Regions from separate parts of the Enterobacter sp. UNJFSC 003 genome, predicted to be linked through region 1. Evidence: predicted binding sites of a transcription regulator. Region 1 holds the regulator's gene; the other holds the start of a gene.

Region 1 (5,019 bases):
GCTCCAGAGTGCTCATGGGGCCGTGGGTCAGCGTTTCAGGCGCTTCCAGAATGTTCGAATCTCCCGCCTCGCCCGGAGCGTCATACTCCAGACGCTGTTGACACCGCTGCAGGGCAATTTCACACGACTGCAAATAGCGCTGCGCCAGATCCGGCGTCAGCATGGTGTGCTCGCGCGCCAGCGTGGTCATGGCGTTGATATGCTCGACGATAAACTGACTGTGGGTAACCCAAAGCTTCATATCTGCCAGATAGTGCGCGTTAAACCCGGGTTCCTGCATCGCCTGGTTCAGCGAGTTAAACAGGGCGTTATGCGCCTGGTTGACCTTCATCCGCTGATACGCCAGCGGCGAGGGCTGCGGATCGTCGCTCAGGATCAGGCGTATGGCCTGCTGGTCCGCTTCCAGCGCATCGTGGGCGTTCTGCCTTAACAGCCCACTCTGCCACTGCGGCCACAGCCAGACCATGCCGCCGAAGGCAATCAGACAGCCAATTAGCGTATCGACCAGTCGGGCGACAATAAACTGTTCGCCATTGAGCGTGAGCAACTGCAAGGTGTATACCGCCGTCACGGTAAAGCCCACCATCGCCCAGCCGTAATTTTTGCGAATAATCAGGTAGCTCACTACCGTAATTACCAGCATACCCGCCAGCGTATAGCCGTCCGGGACGTGGAAGTGCAGCGTCACACCCGCAATAATTAGCCCGGCCAACGTCCCGCCCGCCCGATGCAGAATACGAACCCGCGTGGCACCGTAGCCGTTTTGTGTGACAAACAGCACGGTCATTAATATCCAGTAGGGCTTCGGCAGATGCAGGGCCATCCCCATCAGGCTGGCGATACTGAGCATCACGCTAATCCGCGCGGCGTTGCGCAGCGCGGCAGATTTCAGGGAGAGGTAACTTTTCAGCGCAGGCAGAAGCGGCAGGCGTTTTTGTTTGTCGGCCATCAGGTCGCGGGGATAGAGCGGACGCTGCGTTCGCAAGACGCGCGCGATGCGGCTAAAGTGCCAGGCGGCAAACTGGCCGACCGGATTTTCCGCGTGCTGGCGCGCAATTTTTTCCAGCGCACCGAGCTGTTTTTCCATGTTAAAGCGCGTGGGGTAGCGATGATAGAGAATGTCATCCGCCAGCACGCGCAGGCGCGCCGACACGGTTTGCGCATTCCAGCGGATCACCGCTTCGGCGTGGCTTTGCTCGACCAGCTTTTGCACCTCCTGCGGATGATGCAGGCTAACGGAGATATGCTCCTGCAGATCCAGACCCACCTGGAAGGTGCGCAGTAGCCGTTTGTAATCATGATTCCGGTTGGCGGCGAGCATGTGCAGCTGCTGATAGCACTGGCTGATCAGATCGACCACTTTTTGCTGACGCGCGAGCAGCGGCGGTAGCGATTTTTCCGGGTCGGTATGCTGGGTGAGCAGGGTATATTTAGCGTCGCAATAGTCCGCAAGCTGCACGTAGAGCAGGCTCAGGGATTCGCGCAGCGGCTGCTCCCGCCACATCCAGAACCAGAACCAGTTAAACAGCCCGTACCACAGCGTGCCAAGGGCGTAGATCAGCAGCGGTTCCCATACCGGCATATTCCCAGCAAGGCTCAGCGTGAAGATGGCGGCAATGAGCGAGGCGGGAAGCAGGCGGGCATGCAGCGAGCTGATTTCGGCAGTCACGCCGAGGGTCATCGCCAGCACGGTTAATATCAGAGGGAGAGGAATGTCCCGGGCAAGCAACAGCTGCACGGCGAGGCTACATCCTGCAAACAGGCTGCCACCAATAATCAGGCGTTTGAAAAAGCGCTTATGCGGCGTGTCCAGACCGGCGATGTTGCAGCAGGCGGGCACGAGGGAAAACAGCAGACCCTGTTGCAGGTGTCCGAGGAGCAGACCTACGGCCACAGGAAGGCACAACACCAGCGTTTGTCGCAGTGCGTAGTTAACTTCCGGGTGATAAATCAGCCTGCGCCACATGGGGAATAGAGACAAAAACGGCGTGTCACCTTGCGATGACACGCCGTTTTACCGGAATTAACGGGTCCCGTAGACCACGATAGTTTTACCGTGGGCAGAGATCAGGTTCTGGTCTTCCAGCATTTTCAGGATACGACCCACTGTTTCACGGGAGCAACCGACGATCTGACCGATTTCCTGACGGGTAATTTTAATTTGCATGCCGTCCGGGTGGGTCATGGCGTCTGGCTGTTTCGCCAGGTTTAACAGTGTCTGCGCGATGCGACCGGTAACGTCCAGGAAGGCAAGGTTACCCACTTTCTCTGACGTGACCTGCAGACGGCGTGCCATCTGCGAAGAAAGACGCATCAGGATGTCAGGGTTAACCTGAATCAGCTGACGGAATTTCTTATAAGAAATTTCAGCGACTTCACATGCAGTTTTTGCACGAACCCAGGCGCTACGTTCCTGGCCCTCTTCAAACAGGCCCAGTTCACCGATGAAGTCGCCCTGGTTCAGATAAGAAAGGATCATCTCTTTCCCTTCTTCATCTTTGATCAGCACTGCCACCGAGCCTTTAACGATGTAATACAACGTTTCCGCTTTTTCACCCTGGTGAATCAGCGTGCTCTTCGATGGGTACTTATGAATGTGGCAATGAGACAAGAACCATTCGAGAGTCGGGTCTGTTTGCGGTTTGCCAAGCACCATGCGCGGTTATCCTCTGTTATAAGCTGTCACCAGAGCCATAAGATGCATCCGGACTCTGGGGTTGCAATCGAATTCTTACCCATACCCTGGGAAGTCGGCTGTCGTAACGTTTCGCAGCCAGTAAAGTTTGATGTCCTCTGCATACATGTGTAACGTCAATGTATTACTGTAGCATCCAGAGTGTTTTAGCATAGCTTTTGCCGCGTGTCTCCTGGTGTCTCGCTTCAGCATGATGCAGGTCGCCTTCCGTTGCGAGAATTGTAACGCACGCGTAATCTGTCACCAAAAATGCAACGTCGGAGTTATGTATATGCAAGCGCGTGTGAAATGGGTTGAAGGTTTAACGTTCCTGGGCGAGTCCGCTTCAGGACACCAGATTTTGATGGATGGTAACTCCGGTGACAAAGCGCCAAGCCCTATGGAAATGGTGCTGATGGCGGCGGGGGGATGCAGCGCGATCGACGTCGTTTCGATCCTGCAAAAAGGTCGTCATGATGTGACCGATTGCGAAGTTAAGCTCACGTCAGAACGTCGCGAAGAGGCGCCACGCCTGTTCACCCACATTAACCTGCACTTTATCGTTACCGGTAAAGAACTGAAGGATGCGGCGGTATCACGCGCGGTCGATCTGTCCGCGGAGAAGTACTGTTCGGTGGCGTTAATGCTGGAGAAAGCGGTGAACATTACGCATTCGTATGAAGTGATCGAGGCCTAATGAAGGGGCATCGTGCGTTCTGATGCCCCCACCCTAACCCTCTCCGTGTGGGAGAGGGAATAGGATCACGCGATCTGCTTACCTTCCATCAACCGCTGTACCAGCGGCGTCATGATTAATTCCATCGCCAGCACCATTTTTCCGCCCGGCACCACCAACGTATTCATGTGCGAAATAAACGAGCCCTGCAGCATCGCCAGCAGCCACGGGTAATCGATCCCTTCGAGATTGCGGAAATGAATCACCACAAAGCTCTCATCCAGAGAGGGTATCGTTTTGGCGGCGAACGGGTTGGAGGTGTCCACCGTGGGGACGCGCTGGAAGTTGATATGGGTGCGGGAGAACTGCGGCGTCAGGAAGTTAATGTAGTCTTCCATTGAGCGGACGACCGAATCCATCACCGCCTCGCGCGAGTGACCGCGTTCGCTGATGTCACGGGTCAGCTTCTGGATCCACTCAAGGTTAACAATCGGCACCACGCCCACCAGCAGATCCACATATTGCGCCACGTCGTGCTGAGGGGTCACCACGCCGCCGTGCAGCCCTTCGTAAAACAGCACGTCGGTGGGTTCCGGCAGCGGCTGCCAGGGCGTAAAGGTGCCGGGTACCTGGTTCCAGGGCACGGCTTCATCGTAAGTGTGCAAATACTTGCGGGATTGACCCTTGCCGCTCTGGCCGTATTCACGAAACGTTTGTTCCAGCAGGCCGAAGTCATTGGCTTCCGGGCCAAAGTAGCTGATGTGTTTACCCAGATCGCGTGCCTTACGGATGGCCATGTCCATTTCAGGGCGCGTGTAGCGATGAAAGCTGTCGCCCTCAACCTCTGCCGCCCGGAGATTCAGCTGGGCGAAAATCTTGCGAAAGGCGAGGCTGGTGGTGGTGGTTCCCGCACCGCTTGAGCCCGTAACGGCAATAACCGGATGTCTGGCAGACATAGCAACTCCCTGACTGGAAAGGTTTAACGATCAGCCGTGAAACGCGCTGCGGGGCATGATGTTGACTGTCTCGTGGAGTTCAGACCATACCAATATCACGTCGCCGCTTTTAAGCTGGCGTTTTACATCGCTGACCTTTTGTTCAAGAGAACGTTCATGTTCACCATAATCGGTGCCTTCACGTAATACAAAGCTTTCAATCAGGCTATCGAGCGTTTCGGGAGCGAGATCTTGCCAGGGAATAATCATTGAGCACCGTCCAGATAAGCGGTTAACCAGTCAGGAATACGCGTCTCCAGCCACATTGTTGGCCGACGCAACGTACCGCCGACAAATCCTACGTGGCCGCCATGCTCGGTCAGCTGGTAGTGGACGTTGGCAGGCAAAAATTCCTGGGCGGGGATGGAATGATGATCCATAAACGGGTCATCTTTGGCATGAATGATGAGCGTCGGTTGGGTGATTTTGCTGAGCAGCGGCATCGCGCTGCACTGGCGATAGTAATCAATCGCATCGGCAAACCCGTGAATTTTAGCCGTGATCAGGTCGTCGAACTCGCGAATTCGGCGCACTTTTTTCAGCTGTCGCAGGCTTACCGGCAGAGTGTCAGGGTAGGCCTTGAGCTTACGCGCCGCGTTGGCTTTCAGCAGGTTAAGCAGATAACGCTGATACACACGGGAAAACCCTTTTTCCATATGATAGCTGCACTGCTC
Region 2 (5,019 bases), on a different contig from region 1:
ATCTCCCACACCGCCTGCCACGGCAGGGATTTCTGCTCTTCCAGCAGCGCCAGACGCGCGGTGTAATCACCTTCCTCTTCCAGCTGTTTCAGTGCCGCGGTGGGTTCCAGCAGGGCGCGCAGCAGGGCTTTCTTCATGTTGCGGGTGCCGATAACCCACGCCGCGATGCGGTTGATGGAGGCATCGAAGAAGTCGAGGCCAATGTGCACGCGGTCGAACAGGTCGTGGCGGATGATTTCGCTGGCAATGGCCTGGGTTTCATCATCCAGCAGCACCACGTGGTCGCTGTCCCAGCGCACCGGGCGGCTGACGTGCAACAGCAGGCGCGGCACGAAGAGCATGGCGGCGGAGATTTTGTCGGAGATCACCTCGGTGGGATGAAAGTGACCGGCATCCAGGCACAGCGCGGTCTGGCGGCTGGTGGCGTAACCCATGTAGAACTCGTTCGAGCCGACGGTGTAACTTTCCGCGCCTATGCCGAACAGCTTGCTCTCCACGGCGTCAATGTGGTGCGCCGGGTTCAGCTTTTCGCTGATAACCTCATCCAGCGCGGCCAGCAGGCGCTGGCGCGGGGCAAGGCGGTCAACGGTGAGGTCCTTCATGCCGTCCGGGATCCAGATGTTCATCACCGACGGTGTGCCGAGCTGCTCGCCGAAATACGCCGAGACGCGACGGCTGGCCTTCACGTGGTCAATCCAGAACTGACGGATTTCATCATTCGCATGGGACAGGGTGAAACCGTCGGCGCTCAGCGGGTGTGAGAAGCAGGACGGGTTAAAATCCAGCCCCAGCCTGTTGGCTTTCGCCCACTCGACCCAGTTCTTAAAGTGTTCCGGTTTGATGTCGTTACGCGCGACCGGCTCGTTGGACTCCAGATAAATGGCGTGCAGGTTCAGGCGCTTTGGCCCCGGAATCAGGCTCAGCGCCAGCTCCAGGTCGGCGCGCAGTTCGCTGGCGTTACGCGCTTTGCCCGGGTAATTACCGGTTGCCTGTATGCCTCCCGTCAGCGAACCGCCTGGGTTTTCGAAACCGGCAACGTCATCGCCCTGCCAGCAGTGCATGGAGACAGGCAGACGGTCGAGCAGGCGTAGCGCCTCTTCGACGTCCACGCCTGCTGCGGCGAAACGCTGTTTAGCCAGGTCCCAGGCTTGTTCAAGTTGAGTGGTCATGCGCAAAGCTCCTTAGTCAGTCGTTTTTGCTGAAACTGCGCCCGATAGCGGGCAATTTCATGGCAGGGATTGGGGATGAAGGTGGTCAGGCAGGTGTTCGCCGCGACCACCGAGCGGAATTCATCAACGCTTGTCAGCTCATCCAGGGTCATCAGCTGAATGCCGATATTGCCGAGCGTGGAGGCCTCGACCGGGCCCGCCACCACGGTAATCCCGCAGGCATCGGCACAAAGCTGGTTGAGCAGTTCGTTCTGGCAGCCGCCGCCGACGATATGCAGCCGGCTGAACGGTTTACCGCGCAGGTCGGCCAGCTCGCTCAGGATGTCGGCATACAGCAGGGCAAGGCTGTCGAAAATGCAGCGCGCCAGCTCGGCCGGGCGGGCGGGAACAGGCTGCCCGGCCTCGACGCAGGCAGCCTGGATCTCAGCGCTCATGTGCGCCGGGTTGATAAAGCGGTCGTCGTTGGGGTTGATCAGGAACGTGCAGGCCGTCAGCCTTTCGGTTTCTGCGATAAGCTCCGGCAGGTGGGTAATGTTCTGCTCTTTCAGCACCCGCTGGAGCAGCCACAGGCCCATGATGTTTTTCAGCACCCGGTAGCGGCCCTCTGCACCGCCCTCATTGGTGATATTTGCGGCCAGTGCGGCATCGCTGGTGTAGGGGGTTTTGCTCTCAAAGCCCATCAGAGACCAGGTGCCGGAGGAGAGGTAGGCTGCATCTCTATCCGCAAGTGGGGACGCAATCACCGCGCTGGCGGTGTCGTGGCTGGCCACGGCCACCACCGGAATAGTATTTCCCCGAGGGCAAATCCACTGACCGATCACATTACCCGGGTGGGTCGGCGTGCCAAACCAGGACGGCGAGGCGCCGGTCCAGTTCAGCAGATGTTCATCCCAATTATCGGAGTTAATGTTCACCAGCTGGGTAGTGGTCGCGTTGGTGTATTCCCAGTTCAGATTACCGGTCAGCCGGTAGCTGAAATAGTCAGGGATCAGCAGCGCGTGCGCCACGCGGGCGACCAGTTCCGGCTGCTGATCAACCAGCGCGCGCAGCTGGTAGAGCGTATTGAAGGGCAGAAATTGAATGCCGCTGCGCCCGTAAATCGCGTCTTTTCCAAGCTGGGCAATGGCGTGCGCCATCAGGCCATCGGTACGGTTATCGCGATACGAAACGGGCAGGCCAACGCGCTCGCCGCGGCTGTCCAGCAGCACGTAATCTACGCCCCATGTATCAATACCAATGCTGTCGATGAGAATGCCGTCATTGCAGACGTTGGTTAACCCGGTGCGGATCTCGGCCTCCAGACCGTCGATATCCCAGGCGTCAAAACCCGCCTGCTTTTGCAGGCTGTTAGCAAAACGGTGCATTTCACGAAGCGAAAGCGTGCGCTGGTTACAGTCCCAGGTAGCCAACATAACGCGGCCGCTGGATGCGCCTAAATCGACTGCCACACAATGGCGAAAAGTCATGGTCGGGTCCTTCTTTAAGTCATTAGCGGTGAGTGTAAGAAAGGGAAGAAAAAGCCACCTTCTCGCCACTGACAGACGAAATCCGGGGCTGGCAAGAAAGCAAAGGTGAACGTGAGGAAGTTCACAGTTTCCAGTAATGGCGGGGTTTGTGGGCAGTGTGACGCTTACCGCATTTCCCGATCTTTCCGCCCGTTTCTTAAAAAACGGACAGGTTTTGCGAGGTTTGCTGCCGAAAATTTAAGGTGAGTCTGAAAGGCCTTAATTACTATTTTGAGAACATTTCTCATTGGTGGGGCCGTTATGACCGTACTACACAGCGTGGATTTTTTTCCTTCGGGTGGTTCGCCTGTTGCAATTGAGCCGCGGCTCCCTCAGGCTGCGTTTCCAGAGCATCATCATGATTTTCATGAAATCGTGATTGTTGAACACGGGACGGGTATTCATGTGTTTAACGGCCAGCCGTACACCATCAGCGGCGGCACGGTGTGCTTTGTGCGCGATCACGATAGGCATTTGTATGAACATACCGACAACCTGTGCCTGACCAACGTGCTCTATCGTTCACCGGAAGCGTTCCAGTTCCTCTCGGGGCTGAACCAGCTGCTGCCGCAGGAGAAGGACGGGCATTACCCTTCGCACTGGCGGGTCAATCAGTCCACGCTTCAACAGGTGCGTCAGCTGATAAGCCAGATGGAGAAAAGCGAAGAGGGGCAAGAGACGCACGCGATTGCTACGCGCGAGCTGCTGTTTATGCAGCTGCTGGTGCTGCTGCGCCGCAGTAGCCTGCTGGAAGGGCTGGAAAATAACGATGCGCGGCTGACCCAGCTGATGGCCTGGCTGGAAGAGCACTTTGCCGAGGACGTCTGCTGGGAAACGCTGGCGGATGATTTTTTGCTGTCTCTGCGCACCCTGCATCGTCAGCTGAAACAACACACCGGACTCACGCCACAGCGCTACCTTAACCGCCTGCGTCTGATCAAAGCGCGCCATCTCCTGCGCCACACGGATGACAGCGTTACCGATATCGCTTATCGCTGTGGTTTTGGCGACAGTAACCACTTTTCGACCCTTTTTCGCCGGGAGTTTAGCTGGTCACCTCGCGATATTCGGCAGGGCAAAGATGCGTCACTTCAGTAACGCGAAGGTAATCACCGTTTTATTGCCGCAAAAAGGCTAATAATGTCAGGTTATTCGCCGTTGAGGTCGTGGTGTGGGAGCTCAGATAATTCTTCGCAAAGATGATTTTTTTGTCTCCGCCGCGCAGGCCGTCGCGGTGGCCGATCGCTATCCGCAAAACGTCTTTGCAGAGCACACCCATGAATTTTGCGAGCTGGTGCTGGTATGGCGAGGCAACGGCCTACACGTGCTCAACGACCGACCTTACCGCATTACGCGTGGTGACCTGTTTTACATCCGCGCCGAAGATAAACACGCCTACGCCTCGGTCCACGATCTGGTGTTGCAGAACGTCATTTACTGCCCGGACAGGCTCAAACTCAACGTTGACTGGGCGGCCAATATTCCCGGCTTTCACGTTGCGAAAAGTACCCCGCACTGGCGCCTTAGCAGTCACGGCATGGCGCAGGTGCGGCAGGTGATTTCTCAGCTGGAGCAGGAGAGCCAGAAGAGCGATCCCGTGGCTAATCAGATGGCGGAACTGCTTTTCGCGCAGCTGGTGATGACCCTTAAACGCTATCGTTATGCCCCCGATAACCCCTCCGCCACGGCTCAGGAGGTACTGCTGGATAAGCTGATCGCTACCCTGGCGGGCAGCCTGAACAAGAGCTTCGTGCTGGAGAAATTCTGCGAACAGGAGCAGTGCAGCGATCGCGCGTTGCGCCAGCAGTTTCGTACCCAGACCGGGATGACGGTGAATCATTATTTGCGCCAGCTGCGCATCTGCCACGCGCAGTATCTGCTGCAGCATACGGAGCTGATGGTCAGCGAGGTGGCGATGCGCTGTGGGTTTGAGGACAGTAACTACTTTTCGGTAGTCTTTAATCGCGAGGTGGGGATGACGCCGGTTCAGTGGCGTCATCGTAGTCGAAAAGCCGCGTAATCAGCTCGCCATGCCAAGGCCGACAATGTTGGCCGCAATAATAATCACCACGCAGCCCAGGCTCAGCACGCCTACCGGACGTCGCCCGGCGTTGTTCCACTCCTTCAGCACCAGCCCAACCAGCCCACCGCACAGCACATAGAAGCTCATGTGCAGCATCCAGCTCATGTAGTCATACTGCGCTGGAATGCTGGCGTGGCCCCAGGCGTAAAAAAAGAACTGCAGATACCACATCAGTCCGCCGAGTGCGGAGAGCAGCACGTTGGTAATGATGAGTGATTTTGCCAGCGAAAAGTCGGCTTTTACCGACAGATTCTTTACGTTT

What was found. Region 1 encodes CRP, which controls carbon source genes, mostly activating them, when cyclic AMP is high. Its sites were predicted from a motif close to ATGTGANNNNNNTCACAT; they were not measured.
Region 2: the regulator CRP is predicted to act here: its motif matches at 2,791-2,808, upstream of rhaS (HTH-type transcriptional activator RhaS).

Annotation. Positions count from the first base shown of each region.
Region 1 covers NZ_JBAKHK010000008.1:162,014-167,032, forward strand. The annotation lists gene V5P19_RS17790 (YccS/YhfK family putative transporter) at 1-1,966, opposite strand, end outside; gene crp (cAMP-activated global transcriptional regulator CRP) at 2,024-2,656, opposite strand; gene V5P19_RS17800 (OsmC family protein) at 2,967-3,371, shown strand; gene V5P19_RS17805 (phosphoribulokinase) at 3,437-4,306, opposite strand; gene V5P19_RS17810 (YheU family protein) at 4,337-4,555, opposite strand; gene V5P19_RS17815 (hydrolase) at 4,552-5,019, opposite strand, start outside.
Region 2 covers NZ_JBAKHK010000011.1:52,185-57,203, reverse strand. The annotation lists gene rhaA (L-rhamnose isomerase) at 1-1,169, opposite strand, end outside; gene rhaB (rhamnulokinase) at 1,166-2,635, opposite strand; gene rhaS (HTH-type transcriptional activator RhaS) at 2,936-3,772, shown strand; gene rhaR (HTH-type transcriptional activator RhaR) at 3,846-4,694, shown strand; gene rhaT (L-rhamnose/proton symporter RhaT) at 4,695-5,019, opposite strand, start outside.